DNA from 3 places in the Cupriavidus sp. 10L43_2 genome. Region 2 is predicted to be linked to each of the others. Evidence: predicted binding sites of a transcription regulator. Region 2 holds the regulator's gene; each other region holds the start of a gene.

Region 1 (7,285 bases), on a different contig from region 2:
CCGTCTCCGACGACTGCTGGTTGGCCACCAGCGCGAGAATGGCGACTACCTCGTCCATGCTCGACACCAGCGAGCGCGGCATGTCCGGCCGCAGGATCAACAGCTCCGCCACACGTTGCGGTGTGATCACGGCGCGATAGATCTTGCGATACACCTCGAAGCCGGACACCGAGCGCAACACGGCTGCCCAGTGATAGAAGTCGTTCTGCTCGCGGTTCAGGTCATCGTTCTGCAACTGGCTCTGGGACTGCCCGCTACCGTCCTGGGACTGGGATTGGGACTGACTCCGGAATCCCCCGCCCTGGCTCTGGCTCTGCGATTGGCCGCCCTGGAAAGCGAGATCGTCCTCGTCGCGCCGGCCGGAGGCCTGGAACTTGACATCGAGGATCCGCGCAGTGTTGTCCGCCCGCTCCAGGAAGGTGCCGAGCCGCATGAAGTGGAAGGCGTCGTCCTTGAGCATGGTGCCGAACTGCACGCCACGCGCCAGATGCGAGCGGAACTTGACCCATTCGAAGAAGCGGGACGGGTCGTCGCGCAGCTCACCCTCGGCAATGATGCGCTGCACATCCAGCCAGGTGGTGTTCAGCGTCTCCCAGACCTCGGTGGTCAGCGAGCCGCGCACCGCGCGGGCGTTCTCGCGCGCCGCGCGCAGGCAGCTCATGATCGACGACGGATTGGTCATGTCGCGAACCATGAAGTCGATCACGTCGTCGCGGTGCAGCAGCCCGTACTTGTGGTCGAAGGCGTGGGTCAGCTCGGAAATATCGAGCATCGCCCACCAGCCCTGCTCGGCCACTTCGGCGGACTGCGGCAGCAGCGAGGTCTGGTAATTGACATCGAGCATGCGCGCGGTGTTCTCGGCGCGCTCGGTATAGCGGGACATCCAGAACAGATGGTCGGCGGTGCGGCTCAACATGATGGGTTCTCCCGGCGATCGGCGTGTTCCATGGCTCAGCGCTCCAGCACCCAGGTGTCCTTGGTGCCGCCCCCCTGCGAGGAGTTGACCACCAATGACCCTTCGCGCAGCGCCACGCGGGTCAGCCCGCCCGGCACCATGCGCACCTCCTTGCCCGACAGCACGAACGGCCGCAGGTCGATATGGCGCGGCGCGATGCCCGACTCCACATAGGTCGGGCAGGTGGACAGCGCCAGCGTCGGTTGGGCGATGTACTGCTCGGGGCGCGATTTCACCACCTCGCGGAACTGGTCGATCTCGGCGCGCGTGGCCGCCGGTCCGACTAGCATGCCGTAGCCGCCCGCGCCGTGGGTTTCCTTGACCACGAGGTCGGCCATATGGTCGAGCACGAACTGGAGATCGTCCGGGCGCCGGCACATATAGGTCGGCACGTTGTTGAGGATGGCCTCCTCGCCCAGATAGAAGCGGATCATGTCCGGCACGTAGGGGTAAATCGACTTGTCGTCGGCCACGCCCGTGCCGATGGCGTTGCTGATCGTCACATTGCCGGCCCGGTAGACCGACAGCAGCCCGGCCGCACCGAGCGCCGAATCTGGACGAAATGCGAGGGGATCAAGGAAGTCGTCATCCACGCGCCGGTAGATCACGTCGATGCGCTGCGGCCCCTGCGTGGTCCGCATATATAGGTGCTCGTCCTCGACGAACAGGTCGCTGCCCTCCACCAGTTCCACGCCCATCTGTTGAGCCAGGAATGCATGCTCGAAGTACGCCGAGTTGTACATGCCCGGCGTGAGCACGACCACGGTGGGATCGGCGATGTTCTGGGGCGAGACACTGCGCAGCATGTCCAGCAGCAGGTCGGGATAGTGCGCCACCGGCGCCACCCGGTTGCGCGCGAACAGCTCCGGGAACAACCGCATCATCATCTTGCGGTTTTCCAGCATGTACGAAACGCCGGACGGCACCCGGAGGTTGTCCTCGAGCACGTAGAACTCGCCCTCGCCGGCCCGCACCACGTCGATGCCGGCCACATGGGCATAAATGTCGCGCGGCACATCCACGCCGAGCATCTCCGGCCGGTATTGGGCGTTGTTGTAGATCTGGTCGGGCGGAATCACGCCGGCGCGGATGATGTCCTGGCCGTGGTAGATATCGTGGATGAACCGGTTCAGCGCCGCCACGCGCTGCCGCAGGCCGCGCTCGAGCGTGGCCCACTCGCTGGCCGGGAAGATGCGCGGAATCACATCGAACGGAATCGTGCGCTCGGTGCCGCTGTTCGACTCGTCCTTGTCGCCGTAGACGGCAAAGGTAATGCCCACGCGCCGGAAGATAAGGTCCGCCTCGGCGCGTTTGTTGTCCATCGTCGAACCGGACTGCCGCCCGATCCAGTCCGCAAAATTGCGGTAGTGGGCCCTGACCGCCCCTGACGGCAGCGTCTGTCCGGCCTCGATGGCCGCCACTGCTCCGTCCTCCCGCCCTTCCAGCATCTCGTCGAAAAACCGCGCCGCCATGATGGCCGCTCCTTCGTGAAATGGGCGCCCGCGCCGGCCTCGTACTGACCGTGCCGTGCCGTCTCCCCGGTCGCCCGTTTGTCGATGCCTTGTCGAGTTGGCTCTTTCAGCATATCCGCACCGGCAAAACCCGCAAGGGTCACGCGCGCCGGCACGCGAATCGGTTTAGCAAGATGCTTGCCAGCCAGGCGCCGCCGAAGGCACGGCGCCAAGGGCTGGCTGGCGGCTTCAGGTCAGCTCAGATCAGGCGGCGGGCTTGCCGGAGCAGGCGGCCGACTCGGGCGGGCACTTGTCCAGGATGTCCTGGACCAGCGCCTCGGGCGTGCGGCGGATGTCCAGCACCAGCGCATCGCGTGGCTCCTCGAGGGTGTCGAACTGGCTTTGCAGCAGCGCCGGGTTGAAGAAATGGTCCGTGCGCGCCGACAGCCGGCTGCCGATGGTGCCGGCGTCGCCCTTCATGAAGACGAAGGTCACACCGCCGTCGGGCGGGGTCAGGCGGTCGCGGTAGGTCTGGCGCAGCGCCGAGCAGGTGAAAACGTGGGTGCGGCCCTCGGCCCGGGCGGTGTCGATGGCGGCGCGCATCGCGGCCAGCCAGGGCCAGCGGTCCTCATCGGTCAGCGGAATGCCGTTGTGCATCTTGGCCTTGTTGGCCTCGCTGTGGAAGGCGTCGGCATCGTGGAAGCCGCAATGCAGCTGGCTGGCCAGCAACTGGCCGACCGTGGTTTTCCCGCTGCCGGAAACGCCCATCAGGATATAGATCATGTCTGCTCCGTCGATCATGGTCGGATGGTCGGGCCATCCTTGTCGGTAGCCTTCGGGCGCGAAAGACGTGGCGCGAAGGTGCACCGCGGCATGGAGATACCTGGCCGCGGCGATTGCTGAAAATCGTAAAACGACTAAACGATGACTAAACGACGACTAAGTGCGTGCAGGGCAAGTTGGGCGCCCGCCTATTGTGCGACCACGCCGGCCGTTTGGACAGCGGGCGCGGCGTCGGCCTCGGACAAGTCCAGGGCGCTGCCGCCTTCTTCGGCGATCCGGGCATGGCGCCGGAACAGTCCGAACAGGCCGCGCCCCATGCTGAAGCGCGCAAAATCGTCGTCCGGCGCGGTCGCCGGGATGCGCGCGGCGAATTCGGCGTGCGCGGCGGCATCGCCGACCAGGGTCAATGTGCCGACTACGGCATCCACACGAATCCAGTCGCCATCGCGCACCCGCGCCAACGGGCCGCCTACAAGCGCCTCCGGACCCACATGAATCACCGCCGGTACCTTGCCGGACGCGCCCGACATGCGGCCATCGGTCACCAGCGCCACCTTGTGGCCAGCATCCTGCAGTGCGCCGAGTGCCGGCGTGAGGCGGTGCAACTCGGGCATGCCGTTGGCGTTCGGCCCCTGGAAGCGGACCACCGCCACCACGTCGCGATTCAGTTCGTCGGCCTCGAAGGCGGCTTGCAGCGCCTCCTGGGAGTCGAACACGCGGGCCGGGGCCTCCACGATCCGGTGCTCGTCGGCCACGGCCGACACCTTGATCACGCCCCGGCCGAGGTTGCCGGCCATCAGGCGCAGCCCGCCCTCCTTCGAGAACGGCGCCGACGCCGGTGCCAGCACGGCGGCATCGCCACTCGTGGTCGGACCGTCGCGCCAGCGCAGCGCGCCGTCGGTCATCACCGGCTCCTCGGTGTAGCGCGCCAGCCCTTGCCCCATCACGGTCTGGACGTCCTCGTGCAGCAACCCGGCTTCGAGCAGTTGGCCAATCACATAGGCCACGCCGCCGGCGGCGTGGAAGTGGTTCACATCGGCCGAGCCGTTCGGATAGACGCGCGCCAGCAGCGGCGTGACCGCCGACAGGCGGTCGAAGTCATTCCAGTCGATGACGATGCCGGCGGCACGCGCCATGGCGACAAGGTGGATGGTATGGTTCGTGGAACCGCCCGTGGCCAGCAGGCCGACCATGGCGTTGACGATGGCCCGCTCGTCCACGATCTGGGCGAGCGGCGTGTACGCGTTGCCGCGCGCGATCAGCGCCAGCGCGCGCTGTGCCGCGGCCGCCGTCAGCGCGTCGCGCAGTCCGCTGTCCGGGTGCACGAAGGCCGAGCCCGGCATGTGCAAGCCCATGATTTCCATCAGGAACTGGTTGCTGTTGGCCGTGCCGTAGAAGGTGCAGGTGCCGGCGCCGTGGTAGGCGGCGCATTCGGCCTCAAGCAAGACATCGCGACCAACCTGACCCGTGGCGTAGAGCTGGCGCACGCGCGCCTTTTCCTTGTTCGAGAGACCGGTCGCCATCGGCCCAGCGGGCACGAAGACGATGGGCAGGTGGCCGAACTGGAGCGCCCCCATCAGCAGGCCCGGCACGATCTTGTCGCACACGCCGAGCATCAGCGCGGCATCGAAGGTGTTGTGCGAGAGCGCGACCGCCGTACCCATGGCAATGGCGTCGCGCGAGAACAGCGACAGCTCCATGCCAGCGTTGCCTTGCGTGATGCCATCGCACATCGCCGGCACGCCGCCCGCCACCTGGGCCACGCCACCCACCGCTCGCGCCGCCTCGCGAATCACGTTCGGATACCGCTCGTACGGCTGGTGGGCCGACAGCATGTCGTTGTACGCGGTCACGATGCCGAGGTTCGGGGCGTGCTCGACGCGAAGCTTGAGCTTGTCGTCGGCCGGCAGCGCGGCGTAACCGTGCGCCAGATTCGCGCACGACATGCCGCGCAGCGGGCCGAGTTCCCGCTGTGCCCGCTCGCAGCGCGCCAGATAGGCGGCGCGGCTCGCGCGGCTGCGCTCGACAACGCGTTGCGTAACGGCCGACACCTTGGCGTGAACGGATTGGGTCATGGCGACAATGTTCCTCGTGGGGAGCGCCGGGCAAAGAACCGCCCGTCGATATGTAGATTTTCTACATTATAGCCTTGGCCTCCCGCCTGCCGGAAGCCGCTTTCTCGCGAAAATATGATGCTGTCGACGCAAATACGGGAAAGCCCTAAGGGGGCATGCCCACGATTACCGATCGATCCCCATGTCATTCTGTGTAGAATCTCTACATCTTCAATCCCCAGAATGGCCACGCCGATGGCCAACCGAGACCCGCACCGCCATGCGCGACCGAATCCTTGCCGTCTACGACACGCTCCGTCCGTCAGAACGCCGTCTGGCTGACTACGTCACCCGCCACGGCGCCAGCGTGATTCGCCTGTCGATGCCCGAACTGGCCGAACGCGCCGGCGTCTCGCAGCCGACCATCGCCCGCTTCTGCGCCGCGCTGGGCTACGACGGCTTCAAGGAGTTCAAACTCCAGTTCGCCCAGAACCTGGGCGGCGGCACGCCGTTCGTCCACCAGGACGTGGAGGCCGACGACCGCCCGGCCGACATCGCCGGCAAGGTCTTCGACCGCACCATCGCCACACTGATGGCGGTCCGCAACGCGCTGTCGGCCGACCAGATCGAGCACGGCATCCGCCTGCTGGCCAGCGCGCGCCGCATCGAGTTTTATGGCTGCGGCAACTCCGGCATCGTCGCGCTCGATATCCAGCACAAATTCTTCCGCCTAGGCATTCCCACCACGGCCTACTCGGACCCGCATGTCTTCAGCATGTCCGCCGCGTTGCTGCGCCCTGGCGACGTGGCGGTGCTGGTCTCCAACAGCGGCCGCACCTGGGACATGCTGACCGCCGCCACGCTCGCCCGCGCCAGCGGCGCAAGCGTGCTGGCGCTGACCCACAGCGGCTCGCCGCTGGCCCGGCTGGCCGACGTCTGCGTGTTCTCCGACGTCGAGGAAGACAGCGAGGTCTACACGCCAATGACCTCCCGCATCAGCCACCTCGTACTCGGCGACGTGCTCGCTGCCGGCGTGGCGCTGGAGCGCGCTGACACCGTCGCGGCCGGCCTGCAACGTGCCAAGGCGCACCTGCGCGAGCGCCGCATCGGCGGCGCCGCGCCTGAGGCGCCGGCGTCCCGCGAAGCGGTGGCGGCTGCCACCGGCGGCACCGGCGGCACGGCCAAAACCCCGGCGACCAAGACGCCGAAGACCGCGCGCGCTGGTTCGCGCAGCTGACGCCTCCCGCCCTCCCGAGACAACCCGGGCTGGCGCCGACGCCTAACGCGGCGCCGCCGGTGCATCGCGCCAGTACCGCCGCTCCCGCTGCCGGAATGACGAAATCGCCAGTCGCGGCCCCGCCGTGACGATCGACACCGCGCCCGTTTCATCCGTCCGATACCGCGCGATGCCTTGGCGCCCATACCGCCGCCAGACATCGTCGCGCGGATGCCGGTAGCGGTTGCCATATCCGAGCTGAAACACCGCCGCCTCTGGCTGCACCGCACGCAGGAACGCCGCGCCCGACGACGTGCCGCTGCCATGGTGCGGCACCAGCAGGACATCGGCACGCAGATCCTCCGGCGGCACCGCGGCAATCAACCCCTGTTCCTCGCGCACGCCAATGTCGCCAGTCAGCAGCAAGCTGCGGTGCGCCGTGGCCACGCGCAACACGCAACTGCGTGCATTGCTCGCCAGCCGCGCGCTGCCGAGGTCCGACACTGACGGATGCAGGATGACGAAGCGCACGCCATTCCACGTCCATGCCGCGCCAGCCTCGCATGGCTGCCATGGCGCAGCATTGCTCGCCACGCCGCCTTTTGTCGGCGCCGATCCGATCAGGAGCCCGTGATCGAGCGGCGCCCCCGTCAGCCGCCGCCCCACCGGCACCGCGGCCAGCACCTCGCGCACGCCGCCGGCATGGTCCGCATCTTCGTGACTGACCATCAGCGCATCGAGCCGCCGCACGCCCATCGCCCGCAGCCACGGCACGATAACTTGCCCGCCGGCACTGGCCCCTGACGGGTATCCCGGCCCCGTGTCA
Region 2 (7,285 bases):
CTTGCCGGTGGCCTGGGCGTTGCAGGCCTTCATCTTGTCCTGTTGGGCGTTGGGCGCCTTGGCGCCAGAGGCGGCGGGGGCCGAGGCACTCTGGGCAAACGCGCCCGTGGCCAGCAGCGGGGTCACCAGCAAACACATCGCGATCAGCTTCTTCATGCTTCTCTCCTTGGCTGTGGAAACACTACGAATGGGTCCGATCCATTGGCTCGATGCCCATTACAGCACAAACGATGGAGAGCCGTGGCGCGTTGACGCGCCACCGCATCAGAGCAGGCGGCCCTGGCCGCGCGAGACCACGTCCGCCTGCATGGCGGCGCGCTGACGGTCCATGAAGTCGCGCAAGGTGTCGATGCCGCGCAGGCGCAGTATCGTATTGCGCACCGCAGCCTCGACCAGCACGGCCAGGTTGCGGCCGGCTGCCACCTGGATCTTCACCATGTGGATTGGCAGGCCCAGGACATCGAGGTATTGCGAGTCAAGCGGCAGGCGCTCGAACTCGCCGTCGTTGCGGCGCACGAGCTGCACCACGAGCTTGAGCTTCATCTTCCGGCGCACGGCCGTCTCGCCGAAGATCGTCTTGATGTCGAGCAGGCCCAGGCCGCGCACTTCCAGCAGGTTCTGCAGCAGCGGCGGGCAGCGGCCCTCGATGAAGTCGGGTCCGAGTCGCACGAAATCCACCGCATCGTCGGCCACGAGACCGTGGCCGCGCGAGATCAGTTCCAGGCCCAGTTCGCTCTTGCCCAGGCCGGACTCGCCCATGATCAGCACGCCCATGCCGAGGATGTCGAGGAACACGCCGTGCATCGTCACGCGCGGGGCGGAGATGCGCGACAGGTAGAGCCGCAGATGGTCGATCACAGCCGCCGACGACACCGGCGTGGTGAACAGCGGCGTGGACGAGCGCGTGCAGCGCAGCTCCAGGTCTGGCGGCGGCTCCATGCCATCCGCCACGACGAGGAACGGCGGCTCGAGCAGGATCAGCTCGCCCATCTGGCGCTTGCGCGGCTCGTCGTCGAGGCGCTGGTAGTAGAGGATTTCCGGCTTGCCGAGCACCTGGATCCGGTTCGGGTGGATCAGGTTCAAGTGGCCGACGAGGTCCGCCGCCGAGGTGGCTTCGCGGGCGAATTCCACGTCGAAGGCCCGGTCGGCCCCTTCCAGGCCAGCGACCCACGAGAGCTTGATGTCGGCTGCGTTGTCGTCGAAGATCGACTGCGAGGTGACGCCGGTGAGTTCCATGCGCGTATGACTTTCGGGGGCGGACAGGCCGTTTCAGGCGGCCGTTGGGGCGGGAGTCAGGGGTGCCACTGCGTCAGCAGATCATGCACCGCTTCCGACGTGGGCAGTGTGGCGAGGCCCTCGCGCATCTCGCGGTCCGAGAGCAGTTGGGCGATTTCCGACAGGATTTCCAGATGTTGTTGCGTGGCCTGTTCCGGCACGAGCAGGAAGATCAACAGCGACACCGGCTTGCCGTCCGGCGATTCGAACGGAATGGGCTCGGCCAGGCGCATGAAGCCGGCCAGCGGCTGCTTGAGACCCTTGATGCGGCCATGCGGAATGGCCACGCCGGCACCCAGACCCGTGGAACCCAGCGATTCGCGCGCGAACAGGTTATCGGTCACGGTAGCACGCGCCACGCCATGGTTGTTCTCGAACAGGAGCCCGGCTTGCTCGAACACCCGCTTCTTGCTGGTGACGGTGACGTCGAGATGGATGTTGCCGGGTGGCAGCAATTTGGCCAAACGATTCATGGGCGATGCGCGAGAAGTCAGGTTAGCGGGCCGGGGCGCGAAGGCCGTCCCGCCGGATTCGGGGCGAAACTTGGGTACCGAGATCTTGTCTGGGACGCCCGCATTGGAGCGTCCGGCCATTATAGAGCAGGGCTCCACCGCGATTTTGCGATGCAGCGCCGGGGTCGCGGCGGTGCCACGACGTGCCGGCCGGCTTGCCCACCCGGGGTGTCCCGGGGCCGTCCTGTCGTTATTTGTATGGCGGAGCATACACCGAGGCGGGCGGCTTGCGAACACTTGTTCCCATTTTGACCGCTCACGGGGGCCCCGGGTCGCCCTCCGGCGTGGCAATAAGGTAACGAAACATTCCAGGTGCCCGCACCGTCACCGCCATGGCGCGCGCCCATCAAAAAAGCCGCGCTGATTGCGCGGCTTGAGCTCTTCTTTTCAGTCCTCTGCAGGGTCGGCAACCGCTCTGTTTTCGGTTGCCTGCAGGTGTCTACTGCTGCGTCAGTTGCTGGGCGGCCATCTGGTACTTCACCGCCTCGCGATCGTGGCCCTGTACGCGGTCCTTGTAGCGGATGACCTGGCGGTCGAGCTTGTCGACCAGACAGTCGATCGCCGCATACAGATCTTCATGATGCGCTTCGACGAAGATGTCCTTCCCCTTCAGATGCAGATTGATTTCCGCGTACTGGCGCCGGTCCTTCTCCTTGTGATTGTCCACCGATAGCAGCACGCTCACGCCGATGACCTGATCGAAATGCCTGACAATTCGCTCCAGTTTCGTTTCCACATACTCACGCAGCGGGGGCGTGATGTCGAGGTGGTGTCCACTGATCTTGAAGTTCATAGCGCTTCTCCTTCTGAAAGAGCCGCACCAGGCAGGCGGTTGCGGCTCGGCTACAAAGTCTTGCGGAGATTGACTGCGGGGATCTTGAGCGCTTCGCGGTATTTCGCCACCGTGCGGCGTGCGACCACGAAGCCTTGCTCACCCAGCAGTTCGGCGATCCGGCTGTCGGAAAGAGGATTCCTGGGGTCTTCGGCTCCTATCAGTTGCTTGATCAGCGCGCGGATTGCCGTGGAGGAGGCCGCGCCGCCAGTCTCCGTAGAGACGTGGCTCCCAAAGAAGTACTTCAACTCGAAAGTACCCATGGGCGTGGCCATGTACTTATTCGTGGTGACCCGGGAAATGGTCGACTCATGTAAACCGAGTGTATCGGCTATTTCCCGCAAAACCAAGGGGCGCATCGCGATTTCGCCATGCGTGAAAAAGTTCTTTTGACGTTCCACAATTGCCTGCGAAACACGCAGGATCGTATCGAATCGTTGCTGGATGTTCTTGATAAGCCACCGCGCCTCCTGAAGCTTCTGCTGCAGGCCTGCCGTCCCCGTTTCGCCCTTCGCGCCGCGCAGGATCTGCGCATACATGTCGTTGATGCGCAGCCGTGGCATGACATCCGGATTGAGCGCCGCGATCCACCCGCTGCCGCTCTTGCGCACGAACACGTCGGGCACCACGAAGTCGGCCTCGGGACGGTTGAACGCGTGCCCCGGATACGGCGCCAGCGAGCGAATCAGTTCGTGTGCCGCCTTCAGTGCTATTTCGTCCACCTGGAGCGCTTTCTTTAGCCGCGTGTAGTCGCGCACGGCCAGCAGTTCCAGATGATGATTGACGATGGTCAGCGCCAGCTCACGATGGGAGTGCTTCAGGCGACGCAATTGCAGGCTGAGGCACTCCGCGGCATTGCGCGCGCCCACGCCGGGCGGGTCGAAGCTCTGCAGCAGGGTCAGGATCGCGTGGACTTCGTCGATCTCGAATTCGAGTTCCTCGGGCAGTTCGGTGCAGATTTCCTCGAGCGAGGCGCTCAGGTAGCCGTCATCGTCGAGCGATTCGATCAGGAAGATGGCCAGGCCCTTGTCGCGCACCGAGATCTTCAGCGGGGCCAACTGCCCCATCAGGTGCTCGCGCAGCGTGGGCTCGGCATCGCGCAACTGCATCGGCGACTTTTCGTCCTCGTCGCCCTGGGGGCGGCGGGCGAAGTCGTCGAGGCTCCAGTCGCTGCCGTAGTCCTCGCTGCCGTTGTCGTTGTAGTTGTCGTCCTCACCGCCGGACGCGCCATCGGTGCGCGCGTCGCCGTTGGGCTGTGGCTCGGAGGAGGCCGGCGCGGGGGCGCTCTGGAGGTTGACCGAGCCATCGGCGGCTACCCGCAGCGGGCTTTCGATCCAGTCGTTTTCGCGTTCGAGCAGGGGATTTTCGGTCAGCGCCTGTTCCACTTCCTGCTGGAGTTCAAGCGTCGAGAGCTGCAACAATCGAATCGACTGTTGCAGCTGCGGGGTCAATGCCAGATGTTGCGAGAGACGAAGCTGAAGCGACGGTTTCATGCGACCTATTCTATGCGCATCCTTCCGACTATGGAACGGAAATTGCTATCGCCTATCGCTCTGACTTCCTGATCGACCCCGGCTGTCGCCGTGGAGGCCGGGAGAAGCGCGGCCGCACGCGGCGGCCGATGGGTCACATGCGGAAATTTTCGCCCAGGTACACGCGTCGCACGGACTCGTTGGCGATGATTTCCTCAGGCTGGCCGGCGGCCAGCACCGTGCCTTCGCTGATGATGTAGGCGTGGTCGCAGATGCCGAGCGTCTCGCGCACGTTGTGGTCGGTGATCAGCACGCCGATGTTGCGCGCCTTCAGGAAGCTCACGATGCGCTGGATTTCGCCCACGGCGATGGGGTCCACGCCGGCGAACGGCTCGTCCAGCAGGATGAAGCGCGGCGCGGAGGCCAGCGCCCGGGCAATTTCCACGCGGCGGCGCTCGCCGCCGGAGAGCGACAGCGCCGGGTTGTTGCGCAGATGGGCGATCTGCAGGTCATCCAGCAGCGAATCCAGGCGGCGTTCGATCTCGGCCTTCGGCAGCGGCTTGCCCTTCTCCAATTGCAACTCGAGCACGGCGCGGATGTTTTCCTCGACGTTGAGCTTGCGGAAGACCGAGGCCTCCTGCGGCAGGTAGGACAGGCCCATGCGGGCGCGCTCGTGGATCGGCAGGCCGCTGATGTGCTGGTCGTCCAGCACGATGTCGCCCTCATCCAGTGCCACCAGGCCCACGATCATGTAGAACGACGTGGTCTTGCCGGCGCCGTTCGGACCGAGCAGGCCGACCACCTCGCCGCTCTTCACGTCCAGCGAGACGTCCTTGACCACGGTGCGCGAACCGTAGCGCTTCTTCAGGTGGCGCACGACCAGCGTGCTGCTGTCGGTACGGGCGGCCGACGGGGCTGCGGAGGCGTTCGGGGCGAGCGTGGCGGAGTCGTTCATCAGGTCAATGCATGCGTGACGCGGCGGGCGCGTCCGGGGTTCAGGGCTTGCCGGGCGCGGGCGCCGGCTTCAGTTCCAGCGGCGGTGGCGGCGCGGCGGCGCCGCTGGCCGGGTCCGCGCGCGGCGAGAGCACGGCGCGCACGCGGCCGGACGGGTTGCCGGTGGAGGTGTTGTTGTCGCCGCCGGCAGCCGTGTAGTACTCGTTGCGGCTGTCGTAGGTGATCACGGCGCCGCGGATCTCGTCGACGGTCTTCGCGCCGGCGATGCGCGCCGCGCGGGCATGACCGATCAGCTTCGACATTTCCTGCTTGCCGTCGTACTCGATGCGGTCGCCCCAGCCGTCGATGTATTCGTCCACGCCGTCGCGCTTCTGGCGGATATACGCCTGGCGGCCCGGATTGGCCGTGGCCACCGCGTACTGGTAGCCCTCGGGGTCGGTGCGGATCTGCGCGGCGTCCGACTTCAGCACCATCGTGCCCTTGGTCAGCACGACGTTGCCGGTCAGCGTATAGATCTGCTTCACGTCGTCATAGCTGGCGTTGTTGGCCTCCAGCACCAGCGGCTTGTCCTTGTCGGCACGCTCCGCCAGGGCCGGCTGGGCCAGGGTCGCGCCGAGCGCGGCGATTGCCACCGCCAGGGCGGGCACGATGCGGCGACAGGACAACGTCGTCAGGGATGGGGTCATGTTGGTCAGCTGAGAGAATGACGGGCGATCCGTTGCCGGCGCCTGGCGTGCTTGTTGTTGTGCTTACTGCGTGGTCCGGGCCTGCCCCGACGGCGGATTCATGACGATGGTGCCGCGTACGTTGCCGAGCAATTGTACTTCGCGCGTGACATTGTTGAAGACCAGTCCGTTGGCCGTCATCACCGACGGGCCGCGCGTGAGTTGTACCGCTTTATCGGTCTTGACGATGTCGTCATTGACCAGCAACTGGAAATATTGCGATGCAGCGGTCATGCGCGGGTCCTTCGACGGATCCACGCCGGGTTGCCGTACCAGGAAGGCATTGCCGTACAGGTCGATGACCGAGCCCTCCGAGTTCATCACGCCCCGGTCCGCGTTGACCGTGACCGGGGGGCGGTCCGGCTGGTAGGCGCGCATGGCCGGCGTGGTCACCTCGTAGGTCTGGTCGTCCTCGAAATGGATCATCTTCACGCCGGTGAAGCGCATCTTGGTGGCGCCGGTCGTGTCCAGTTCCGTGGCCGAGAAGCGGTCCATGTAGTAGTCCGCCTCATGGCGCTTGGCGCGGTTCTGGGCGGCCTCGTCCTCATGGGGCGAGTTGATCTGCACCAGCCAGAACGTGCTGCCGGCGACCATCGCCATTAGCAGCAGCGGCAGCAGCCGCATGACCAGACCGGAGATCCTGCCGAAGAAGTCGCGCATCGCCGGCCCCGCTCAGATGACCTTGGCGCGGGTCAGGTCATGGATGTGGAGCGCGCCCACGAGCTTGCCGTCGCCATCGACCACCAGCAGCTGGTTGATGCGGTTCGCTTCCATGATCTGCACCGCTTCCACGGCCAGCTGGTCCTGGTTCACCACGTGGGGGTTACGGTGCATGACCTCGCCGATGGGCACGGTGCGCCAGTCGCGCGGGGTTTCCAGCAGGCGGCGCAGGTCGCCGTCGGTGAACACGCCGATGGCGTGGCCGTCCGGGTCCACCACGGCCGTCATGGCCAGGCCCTTGCGGGTGATTTCCATCAGCGCCTGGGCCAGCGGGGTGTTTTCACGCACCTCGGGCACGCCGTTGCCGGTGCGCATGACGTCGCGCACGTGGGTCAGCAGCTTGCGGCCCAGCGCGCCGCCCGGGTGCGATCGGGCGAAGTCTTCCTCGCCAAAGCCGCGCGCGTCCAGCACGGCCACGGCCAAGGCGTCGCCCAGCGCCAGCGCCGCCGTGGTGCTGGCCGTCGGGGCCAGGTTCAGCGGGCAGGCCTCCTGGGCCACGGCGCCGTCCAGATGGGCATCGGACAGCTTGGCGAGGTTCGATTCCGGGTTCCCGGTGACCGAGATCAGCCCGGCGCCGATGCGCTTGACGATCGGGACGATCGACAGCAGCTCGGCCGTCTCGCCGGAATTGGAGAACGCAATCAGCACGTCGTCGCGGGTGATCATGCCCAGGTCGCCGTGGCTGGCCTCGGCCGGGTGCACGAAGAACGACGGCGTACCCGTGGAAGCCAGCGTGGCCGCCACTTTGCGGCCGATATGGCCGGACTTGCCGATGCCGGACACGACCACGCGTCC
Region 3 (7,285 bases), on a different contig from region 2:
CGTCACGCTTGGCAACCTCGCGGCCGGCACCTACACCGTGACGGCGGCCCCGGTACTGACCGGATCGACGTCCTACCAGCCCTCGCAGGCCGCGCAGACCGCGATGGTGGCCGCCAACACGGCGCCCACTATCGGCGTGAGCTACGGCGCGCCCTCGGACATGCGGCTGTCGCTGAACCAGGTGGCGGAAGGCTTCGCGGCGCCGATCTTCCTCACCGCACCCGCCAACGACCCCCGGCTGTTCGTGGTGGAGCGCGCCGGCCGGGTCCGCATCGTGCGGGACGGCAGCGTGCTCGCCGCGTCCTTCCTCGACCTCTCCATCCTCACCACCACCGACGGCGAGCGCGGCCTGTTCTCGATGGCGTTCGACCCCGCCTACGCCACCAACGGGCGCTTCTACGTCTACTACACCGACCAGAACGGCGCGATCACCGTGGCGCGCTACACGGTCTCGGCCAGCAACCCGGACGCAGCGAACCCCACCGGCACGTTGCTGCTGTCGATTCCGCACCCGGGGGCCAGCAACCACAACGGCGGCCAGCTCGCGTTCGGCACGGACGGCATGCTCTACATCGGCACCGGCGACGGCGGCGGTAGCAACGACCCCGCCAACAACGCCCAGAACAGCGGCACGCTGCTGGGCAAGATCCTGCGCATCGACGTGAGCGGCGCCAGCTATACCGTGCCGGCCGGCAATCCGTTCGCCGGCGGTGGGGGCGGACGCCCCGAGATCTGGGCCACCGGGCTGCGCAACCCGTGGCGGTTCTCGTTCGATGCGAACGGCCTGCTCTATATCGCGGATGTCGGCCAAGGCCAGCGCGAGGAAGTCAACGCCATGCCAACCGCCAGCGGCGGCCTCAACTACGGATGGGATCGTCTGGAAGGCACCGCCTGCGTCGGCGCCACCGCGTGCGACCCCGCCGGTCTGACCGCGCCCGTGTTCGAGTACACCCACGACGCCGGCGGCTGCGCCATCGTCGGCGGCTACGTCTATCGCGGCGCGGCCCTGCCCGAACTCCAGGGCCGCTATTTCTATACCGACCTGTGCACCGGCAAGCTGGCCAGCTTCCTGTACCGCGACGGCGCCGTTTCCGAGCGGGTGGACTGGCCGGTCACCGCCAGCGGCAGCGTCTACTCCTTCGGCACCGATGCCGCGCAGGAACTCTACGTACTGGCCGACGCTGGCACGTCTTCGACGAGCGGCAAGGTGTATCGGGTACAGCGGGCGCCTTAGGGGCGCCTTGCGGGGGGGCGCCAGCGCCACACGCCGTGATGGCGGATAATCCCGCATCCTCACGACGCCCTCCCCACCCCCATGCATGCCAGCGCCACCCGCCGCCTCGACGGGACCACCCTGTTCCTGCTCACCTTCCCGCCACTGGCCTGGGCGGGCAACGCCATTGTCGGGCGGCTGGCCGCCGGTACGTTTCCGCCCCTCACGCTGAATTTCGTGCGCTGGGTACTGGCCGGGACCTTGTTGGGGCTCTACGCCTGGCGCGGGGTGGTGGAACATCGGGCCACGCTGCGCCGGCATGCGGGGCTGCTGACGGCGATGGGCGTGCTGTCGATTGCCAGCTACAACGCGTTCCAGTACCTCGCGCTGACCACCTCGACGCCGATCAACGTCACCTTGATTGGCGCCTCCACGCCGCTGTTCCTGCTGATCATCGGCGCGCTGTTCTTCGGGGAGCGCATGCGGCCGTGGGCTGTGGCGGGGGCGCTGCTGTGTCTGGTGGGGGTGTCTTTCGTGCTGGTGCGCGGGGAGTTGGGGCGGCTGGCGCAGCTCGACTTCGTGCCCGGCGACCTGTACATGCTTGCGGCGACCATCGCCTGGAGCGCCTATACCTGGCTGCTGCGCAAGCATCGCCCGGACCTGCCGCTGCCGGTGCTGCTGTTCGCGCAGATCGTCACCGGCGTGGTGGCCAGCGTGCCCGTCACGGCGTGGGAATTGATGACGCTGTCGACGCCCATCCCCTGGAACGGCAAGGTGATGGGCATCCTGCTTTATGTGTCGACGATTCCCTCGCTGCTGGCCTACTTCGCCTGGGACCGCGCCATCGCACGGGCCGGCGCGCAGTTGCCGGTGTTCTTCATCACGCTGACGCCGGTGTTCGCCGCCCTGCTCTCCACGCTGCTGCTCGGCGAGTCGCCCCACTGGTATCACGGCGTGGGGCTGCTCACCATCGCCGCAGGCATCGGGCTGGCGCAGCGGCGCTGAATGACGCTGAAGGGTGCTGGCTAGCGCCCCAGCCGTTGATGGAAGGCCATCAGCGGCGTGGCCGTCAGGCCGTGCAGGACGATGGAGAACACCACGGTGCACAGCGTGGCGTGGATCAGGAAGGGGCTCCATTCCTCGCCGGCGGTGTGCGTCAGGGCATAGGCCAGGTAGTAAAGCGAGCCGATGCCGCGAATGCCGAACCACGCGGTCAGGCGCCGCTGGCCGCGCGCCATGGGCAGGTCGAAGGTGGACGCATAGACCGATAGCGGCCGGATCAGGCAGATCAGCAGCAGCGCCAGCACCACGTACTGGGCGTGGAAGACCTCCCGGGTCAGCATCGCCCCGATCAGCAGGGTGACGCACAGCTCGGCCAGCCGTTCGATATTGAACGAGAACTCCGAGGCGGTATGGGTGAGGTAGGCGGCGGCCTTGCGCTCGTGCGTGGAGGTGGTCTCGACATCGGCCGTATGCAGCGGTCCCAGCACCTCCGCCGGCGAGGTGGCGGGATTCTCGCGGCGCTCCACCTGCCGCATCGCCAGCCCCGCCGCGAACACGGCCAGGAAGCCGTAGGTGTGCAGCAACAGCGCGGCGCCGTAGGACACGCCGATCAGGCCCAGCGTGAGGAAACTCTCCAGCCCCACCGCCTCATGGAAGCGCAGCCGCAGGACCAGGATGGTCTTGCTCGCCAGCCAGCCCAGCAGCCCACCGATTGCCAGCCCGCCGAGGGTGCTCCAGACCAGATCGACCGCCATCCAGCGGCCGCCCCACGCGCCCAGTTCGTGGAAACCCAGCAAGCCAAGGCCGAGCATGACGAACGGGAACGCCGCGCCATCGTTCAGGCCGCCCTCACCCGTCAGGCTGTAGCGCACCACGTCGCGATCCTCGGTATCGGCCATCTGCACGTCCGAGGCCAGCACGGGGTCCGTGGGCGCCAGGATCGCCCCGAGCAGCACCGCCAGGCCCAGTGGCACCTGCAGCCAGCCCACCGCCACGGCGCAGACGCCGCCGATGGTCAGCAGCATCGCCACGGTGGCCAGCCGCACCGGCAGGCGCCAGACGCGGTACGTCATCTGCACCCGCAGCCGCAAGCCCACGCCGAACAGGGCGACGAGCACGGCCAGCTCGGTGATCCATTCCAGCACCTTCACGTGGCCCGGGTCCGTCAGATCGAGCACGATCAGCCCGGCCCCGCCCGGTCCCAGCGCCATCCCCACTAATAGATACAGGCCGGACGGGGACATGGGCAGGCGCTTCACCATGGAGTCGATCAACCCCATCGTGATCAGCAGCGCGCCAATGACCAATGCCCAGGTCGCGAACAAGCTGGCTCCTCTATTCGATATATCCCGGTCGAGACTTTCACAGTAGGCGGCGCGGCGGGCGGGCGCTGTCGGGCGGACCCCGTAGCGCCGTGTCAGTGAAGACCTCCCGACACTGGTGCGTGCGCGCACCACGCAGGGGCTTGCGGATGGCCGGCAGGGTGTGGGTGGCAGGCCGAAGGCGCCCAGCAGCCGGTCACGCGTGAACAGCCACGTGGTTAATCGACTGATTTCATTGACATTTTCCACGTCTGACCGGGCCTCCCCCTGCCCAAAAGTGCCTTTGGCACGGTGATTGCTATCTTGTATCCAAGATTGGATTTCAGATAGGACACTCATGCGTACCTCTACCTCGGCCACCACAGCGGCCACGACAGCCGCCCCCGGCGAGGCCGATGCGGCGTGGATCGCGCGGTTCGATACCCCGGTCGTCGCCCCGCACCCGGAGCACGCCCCGCTGGCCGGCCTGCGTTTTGCGGCCAAGGACAATATCGACGTGGCTGGCGTGCCGACGACCGCCGCCTGCCCCGAATTCGCCTACGTGCCGGACGCCCACGCCACGGTGATCGCGCGCCTGCTGGGCGCCGGCGCGGCGTTGGCCGGCAAGACCAACCTGGACCAGTTCGCCTGCGGCCTGAATGGCACGCGCTCGCCCTACGGCGCCGTGCCCAATGCGTTCGATCCAGCCTATGTCAGCGGCGGGTCGAGTTCCGGTTCGGCGTACGCGGTGGCCAGCGGTGAGGTTGACTTCGCGCTGGGCACGGACACCGCCGGCTCCGGCCGGGTGCCCGCCGGGCTCAACAATATCGTCGGGCTGAAGCCGAGCAAGGGCCTGATCTCCGCCCACGGCGTGTTCCCCGCCGCGCAGAGCGTGGATTGCGTGTCGATCCTGGCGCGCACGGTGGCCATGGCGGTGCGCGTGCTGGAAGCCGCAGCCGGCCATGACCCGCAGGACCCGTACTCGCGCGCGCTGCCGCTGGCGCGCACGCCGCTGCCGGCTGCGTTCCGCTTTGGCGTGCCGGCCGAGCCGGAGTTTTTCGGCGATGACCTCGCCCGCCGGGCCTTCGACGCCGCCGTTGCCGCGCTGGAGGCGCTGGGCGGTCGCGCGGTGCCCATCGACTATGCCCCGCTGGCCGAAGCCGCCGCGCTGCTCTATGACAGCGCGCTGGTCGCCGAGCGCTACGCCGCCGTGCGCCCCTTCTTCGACCGCGCGCCGGGCGCGGTCATCGAGCCGGTGCGTTCGATCCTGGCCGCCGGCAGCCGCTACAGCGCCGCCGATGTGTTCGATGCCCAGCACGCGCTCCAGGCCCTGGCCCAGCGCGCGGCCACGATGTGGCAGGACATCGACGTGCTGTGCGTGCCCACGGCGCCGACGCATTGCACCATCGCCGCCATGCTGGCCGATCCGGTGGTACGCAACCGCGAACTCGGCCACTACACGAACTTCGTCAACCTGCTCGACTACGCCGCGCTGTCCGTGCCCGCTAGCCTGCGCCCGGACGGGCTGCCGTTCGGCATCACGCTGATCGGCCAGGCCGGCAGCGACTGGCAGCTCGCCGACCTGGGGCAACGCTTCCACCACGCCACGGGGCTGACGCTGGGTGCGACGGGCGAGCCGCTGCCCGCGCCGGTGTCCATTGCCGGGCTGGCCCCGTCCCCCGCCACTCATCTGCCGCTGGCCGTGGTGGGCGCCCATCTCTCTGGCATGCCGCTGAACGGTCAGTTGACCGAACGCGGTGCGACGCTGGCCGAGGCCACCACCACCGCGCCGCACTATCGGCTGCACGCGCTGCCCGGCACCACCCCGCCAAAGCCCGGCCTGCGCCGCGTGGACGCCGGGGAGGATGCCGGCGCCGCCATCGCGGTGGAGGTGTGGCAGGTGCCGCTCGCCGCCGTCGGCAGCTTCCTGGCGCTGGTGCCGGCCCCGCTCGCGCTGGGCAGCCTCGAGCTGGCCGATGGCCGCTGGGTCCATGGCTTCGTCTGCGAAGGCCATGCGCTGCACGGTGCGCCCGATGTCAGCGCCCATGGCGGCTGGCGCGCCTATATCACGTCGCTCTCCGCCGCTTGACCGTCTTCCGAATCCTCAACATTCACGCACAGGAACCTGCCATGACCCGCTCCACCTCCCGTCCCGCCACCGTCTCCCCCTCGCGCCGCCGCGCGCTGAAGGCCGGCGCCGCCGCGCTGTCCGTGCTGGCCGCGCCGGCCATCGTCCGCGCGCAGGGCACGCCCAAGCTGCGCATCGGCTACTGGCCGGTCGCGTCGGGCCTGCCCTTCTTCGCCGCCGTCGAAAAGGGCTATTTCAAGGAAGCGGGGCTGAACGTCGAGCCGATCAAGTTCGCCAGCCCGCAGCAGGTCATCGAGGCCATCCTGGCCGGCCGCTGCGACGGCAGCGCCAATGGCACCGCCTCGGCCGCGCTGGCCATCGGTGACATCGCCCAGCCCGGCCTGCTGAAGATCTTCTGCACCAACCCGACCAACGCCAAGTTCGTGCTCGACGAGTTCCTCGTGGCCAAGGACAGCCCGATCAAGACCGTGGCGGAACTCAAGGGCAAGCGCGTGGCATGCGGCCCGGGCCTGCAGAACGTGGTGCTGGCCAAGACCATGCTCGAGCGCGCCGGCGCCGGCAAGATCAGCGTGACGGAGCTGCCGATTGGCCAGCACGTGGCCGCGCTCGCCGCCGGCCAGATCGATGGGGTCTACTCGCTCGAGCCGACCGGCACCATCGGCCGGCTCAACGGCACCACGCGCACGCTGGAAGCCGGCGTGGTGGCGCGCTACATCCTCGGCGACCCGATGGCCCCGTGGCATGGCGGCTCGGCCAGCCTGACCACGGAATTCCTCGGCAAGAACAAGGACGTGGCCAAGGCCTACCTCGCCGCCTACCGGCGCGGCGTGGTGCTGGTGCGCCAGAACCCGACCGAGGCGCGCCCCTTCCTCAAGGGCTATACGGCCATCGAAGGCGCGCTGACGGCCGAGGTGCCGATGGCTGACTACCTGTTCTTCGACGAATTCAAGGCCAGCGACGCCGCCCACTTCCAGAAGTTCTACGACCTGTTCACCGAAAAGGGCATCTTCTCGCGCAAGGTGGACGTCAACACGCTGCTCTACAAGGCCTGACGACCATGTCCGAACTCTCCGATACCGCCGCCGTGCCGGGCACGGCCCCGCCCGCCGGCCAGTCCTGGGCGCCCCCGGCCTCGCACGACGCCGCGCCACGCCGGCCCCTCGGCGACCGACTCTTGCCGATGGTCGGCCCGCTGGTGCTGTTCTTGATCTGGGACCTGGTGGTCCGCTTCGGCCTGATCAAGCCGATCCTGCTGCCGAGCCCCGGCGATACGCTGGTGGCGCTGGCCACCGGGCTGGCCGGCGGCGAGCTGCTGGCGGACTTCGCCGTCACCGTCGCGCGGACGCTGCAGGCGTTCGCCATTGCGGCGGTGGTTGGCATGCCGCTGGGCGTGCTGCTCGGCAGCAATGAGCGGGCCTACCGCAGCGTGGAGTTCCTGATCGACTTCTTCCGCTCCACGCCGTCTTCCGCGCTGATTCCGCTGTTCCTGCTGATCTTCGGCGTGTCCGACATCAACAAGATAGCCATCGCCGCCTTCGGTGCCCTGCTGATCGTGGTCTTCAACAGCGCCTATGGCGTGATCAACGCGCGCAAGCAGCGCGTGATGGCGGCGCGCGTGATGGGCGCCTCCCGCTGGCGCATCTTCCGGGACGTGCTGGTCTGGGAGAGCCTGCAGCCGAG

The links. The regulator sigma-54, encoded in region 2, starts transcription at its own class of promoters, with help from an activator protein. The targets are predictions, from matches to a motif close to TGGCANGNAANCTGCTTT.
Region 1: AC1DEL_RS09845 (circularly permuted type 2 ATP-grasp protein) is a predicted target of sigma-54. The motif match lies at 2,593-2,610, and genes of this name have one in related genera.
Region 3: atzF (allophanate hydrolase) is a predicted target of sigma-54. The motif match lies at 3,822-3,839, and genes of this name have one in related genera.

What each region holds. Positions count from the first base shown of each region.
Region 1 covers NZ_JBFTJE010000005.1:248,894-256,178, reverse strand. The annotation lists gene AC1DEL_RS09850 (alpha-E domain-containing protein) at 1-916, opposite strand, end outside; gene AC1DEL_RS09845 (circularly permuted type 2 ATP-grasp protein) at 952-2,427, opposite strand; gene AC1DEL_RS09840 (gluconokinase) at 2,671-3,189, opposite strand; gene edd (phosphogluconate dehydratase) at 3,378-5,264, opposite strand; gene AC1DEL_RS09830 (MurR/RpiR family transcriptional regulator) at 5,524-6,480, shown strand; gene AC1DEL_RS09825 (DNA internalization-related competence protein ComEC/Rec2) at 6,523-7,285, opposite strand, start outside.
Region 2 covers NZ_JBFTJE010000026.1:57,882-65,166, forward strand. The annotation lists gene AC1DEL_RS26150 (PsiF family protein) at 1-156, opposite strand, end outside; gene hprK (HPr(Ser) kinase/phosphatase) at 265-1,236, opposite strand; gene AC1DEL_RS26160 (PTS sugar transporter subunit IIA) at 1,293-1,748, opposite strand; gene hpf (ribosome hibernation-promoting factor, HPF/YfiA family) at 2,227-2,580, opposite strand; gene AC1DEL_RS26170 (RNA polymerase factor sigma-54) at 2,631-4,112, opposite strand; gene lptB (LPS export ABC transporter ATP-binding protein) at 4,246-5,046, opposite strand; gene lptA (lipopolysaccharide transport periplasmic protein LptA) at 5,087-5,731, opposite strand; gene lptC (LPS export ABC transporter periplasmic protein LptC) at 5,795-6,430, opposite strand; gene AC1DEL_RS26190 (KpsF/GutQ family sugar-phosphate isomerase) at 6,443-7,285, opposite strand, start outside.
Region 3 covers NZ_JBFTJE010000012.1:36,610-43,894, forward strand. The annotation lists gene AC1DEL_RS17385 (PQQ-dependent sugar dehydrogenase) at 1-1,234, shown strand, start outside; gene AC1DEL_RS17390 (DMT family transporter) at 1,316-2,218, shown strand; gene AC1DEL_RS17395 (cation:proton antiporter) at 2,239-3,540, opposite strand; gene atzF (allophanate hydrolase) at 3,875-5,605, shown strand; gene AC1DEL_RS17405 (ABC transporter substrate-binding protein) at 5,647-6,657, shown strand; gene AC1DEL_RS17410 (ABC transporter permease) at 6,663-7,285, shown strand, end outside.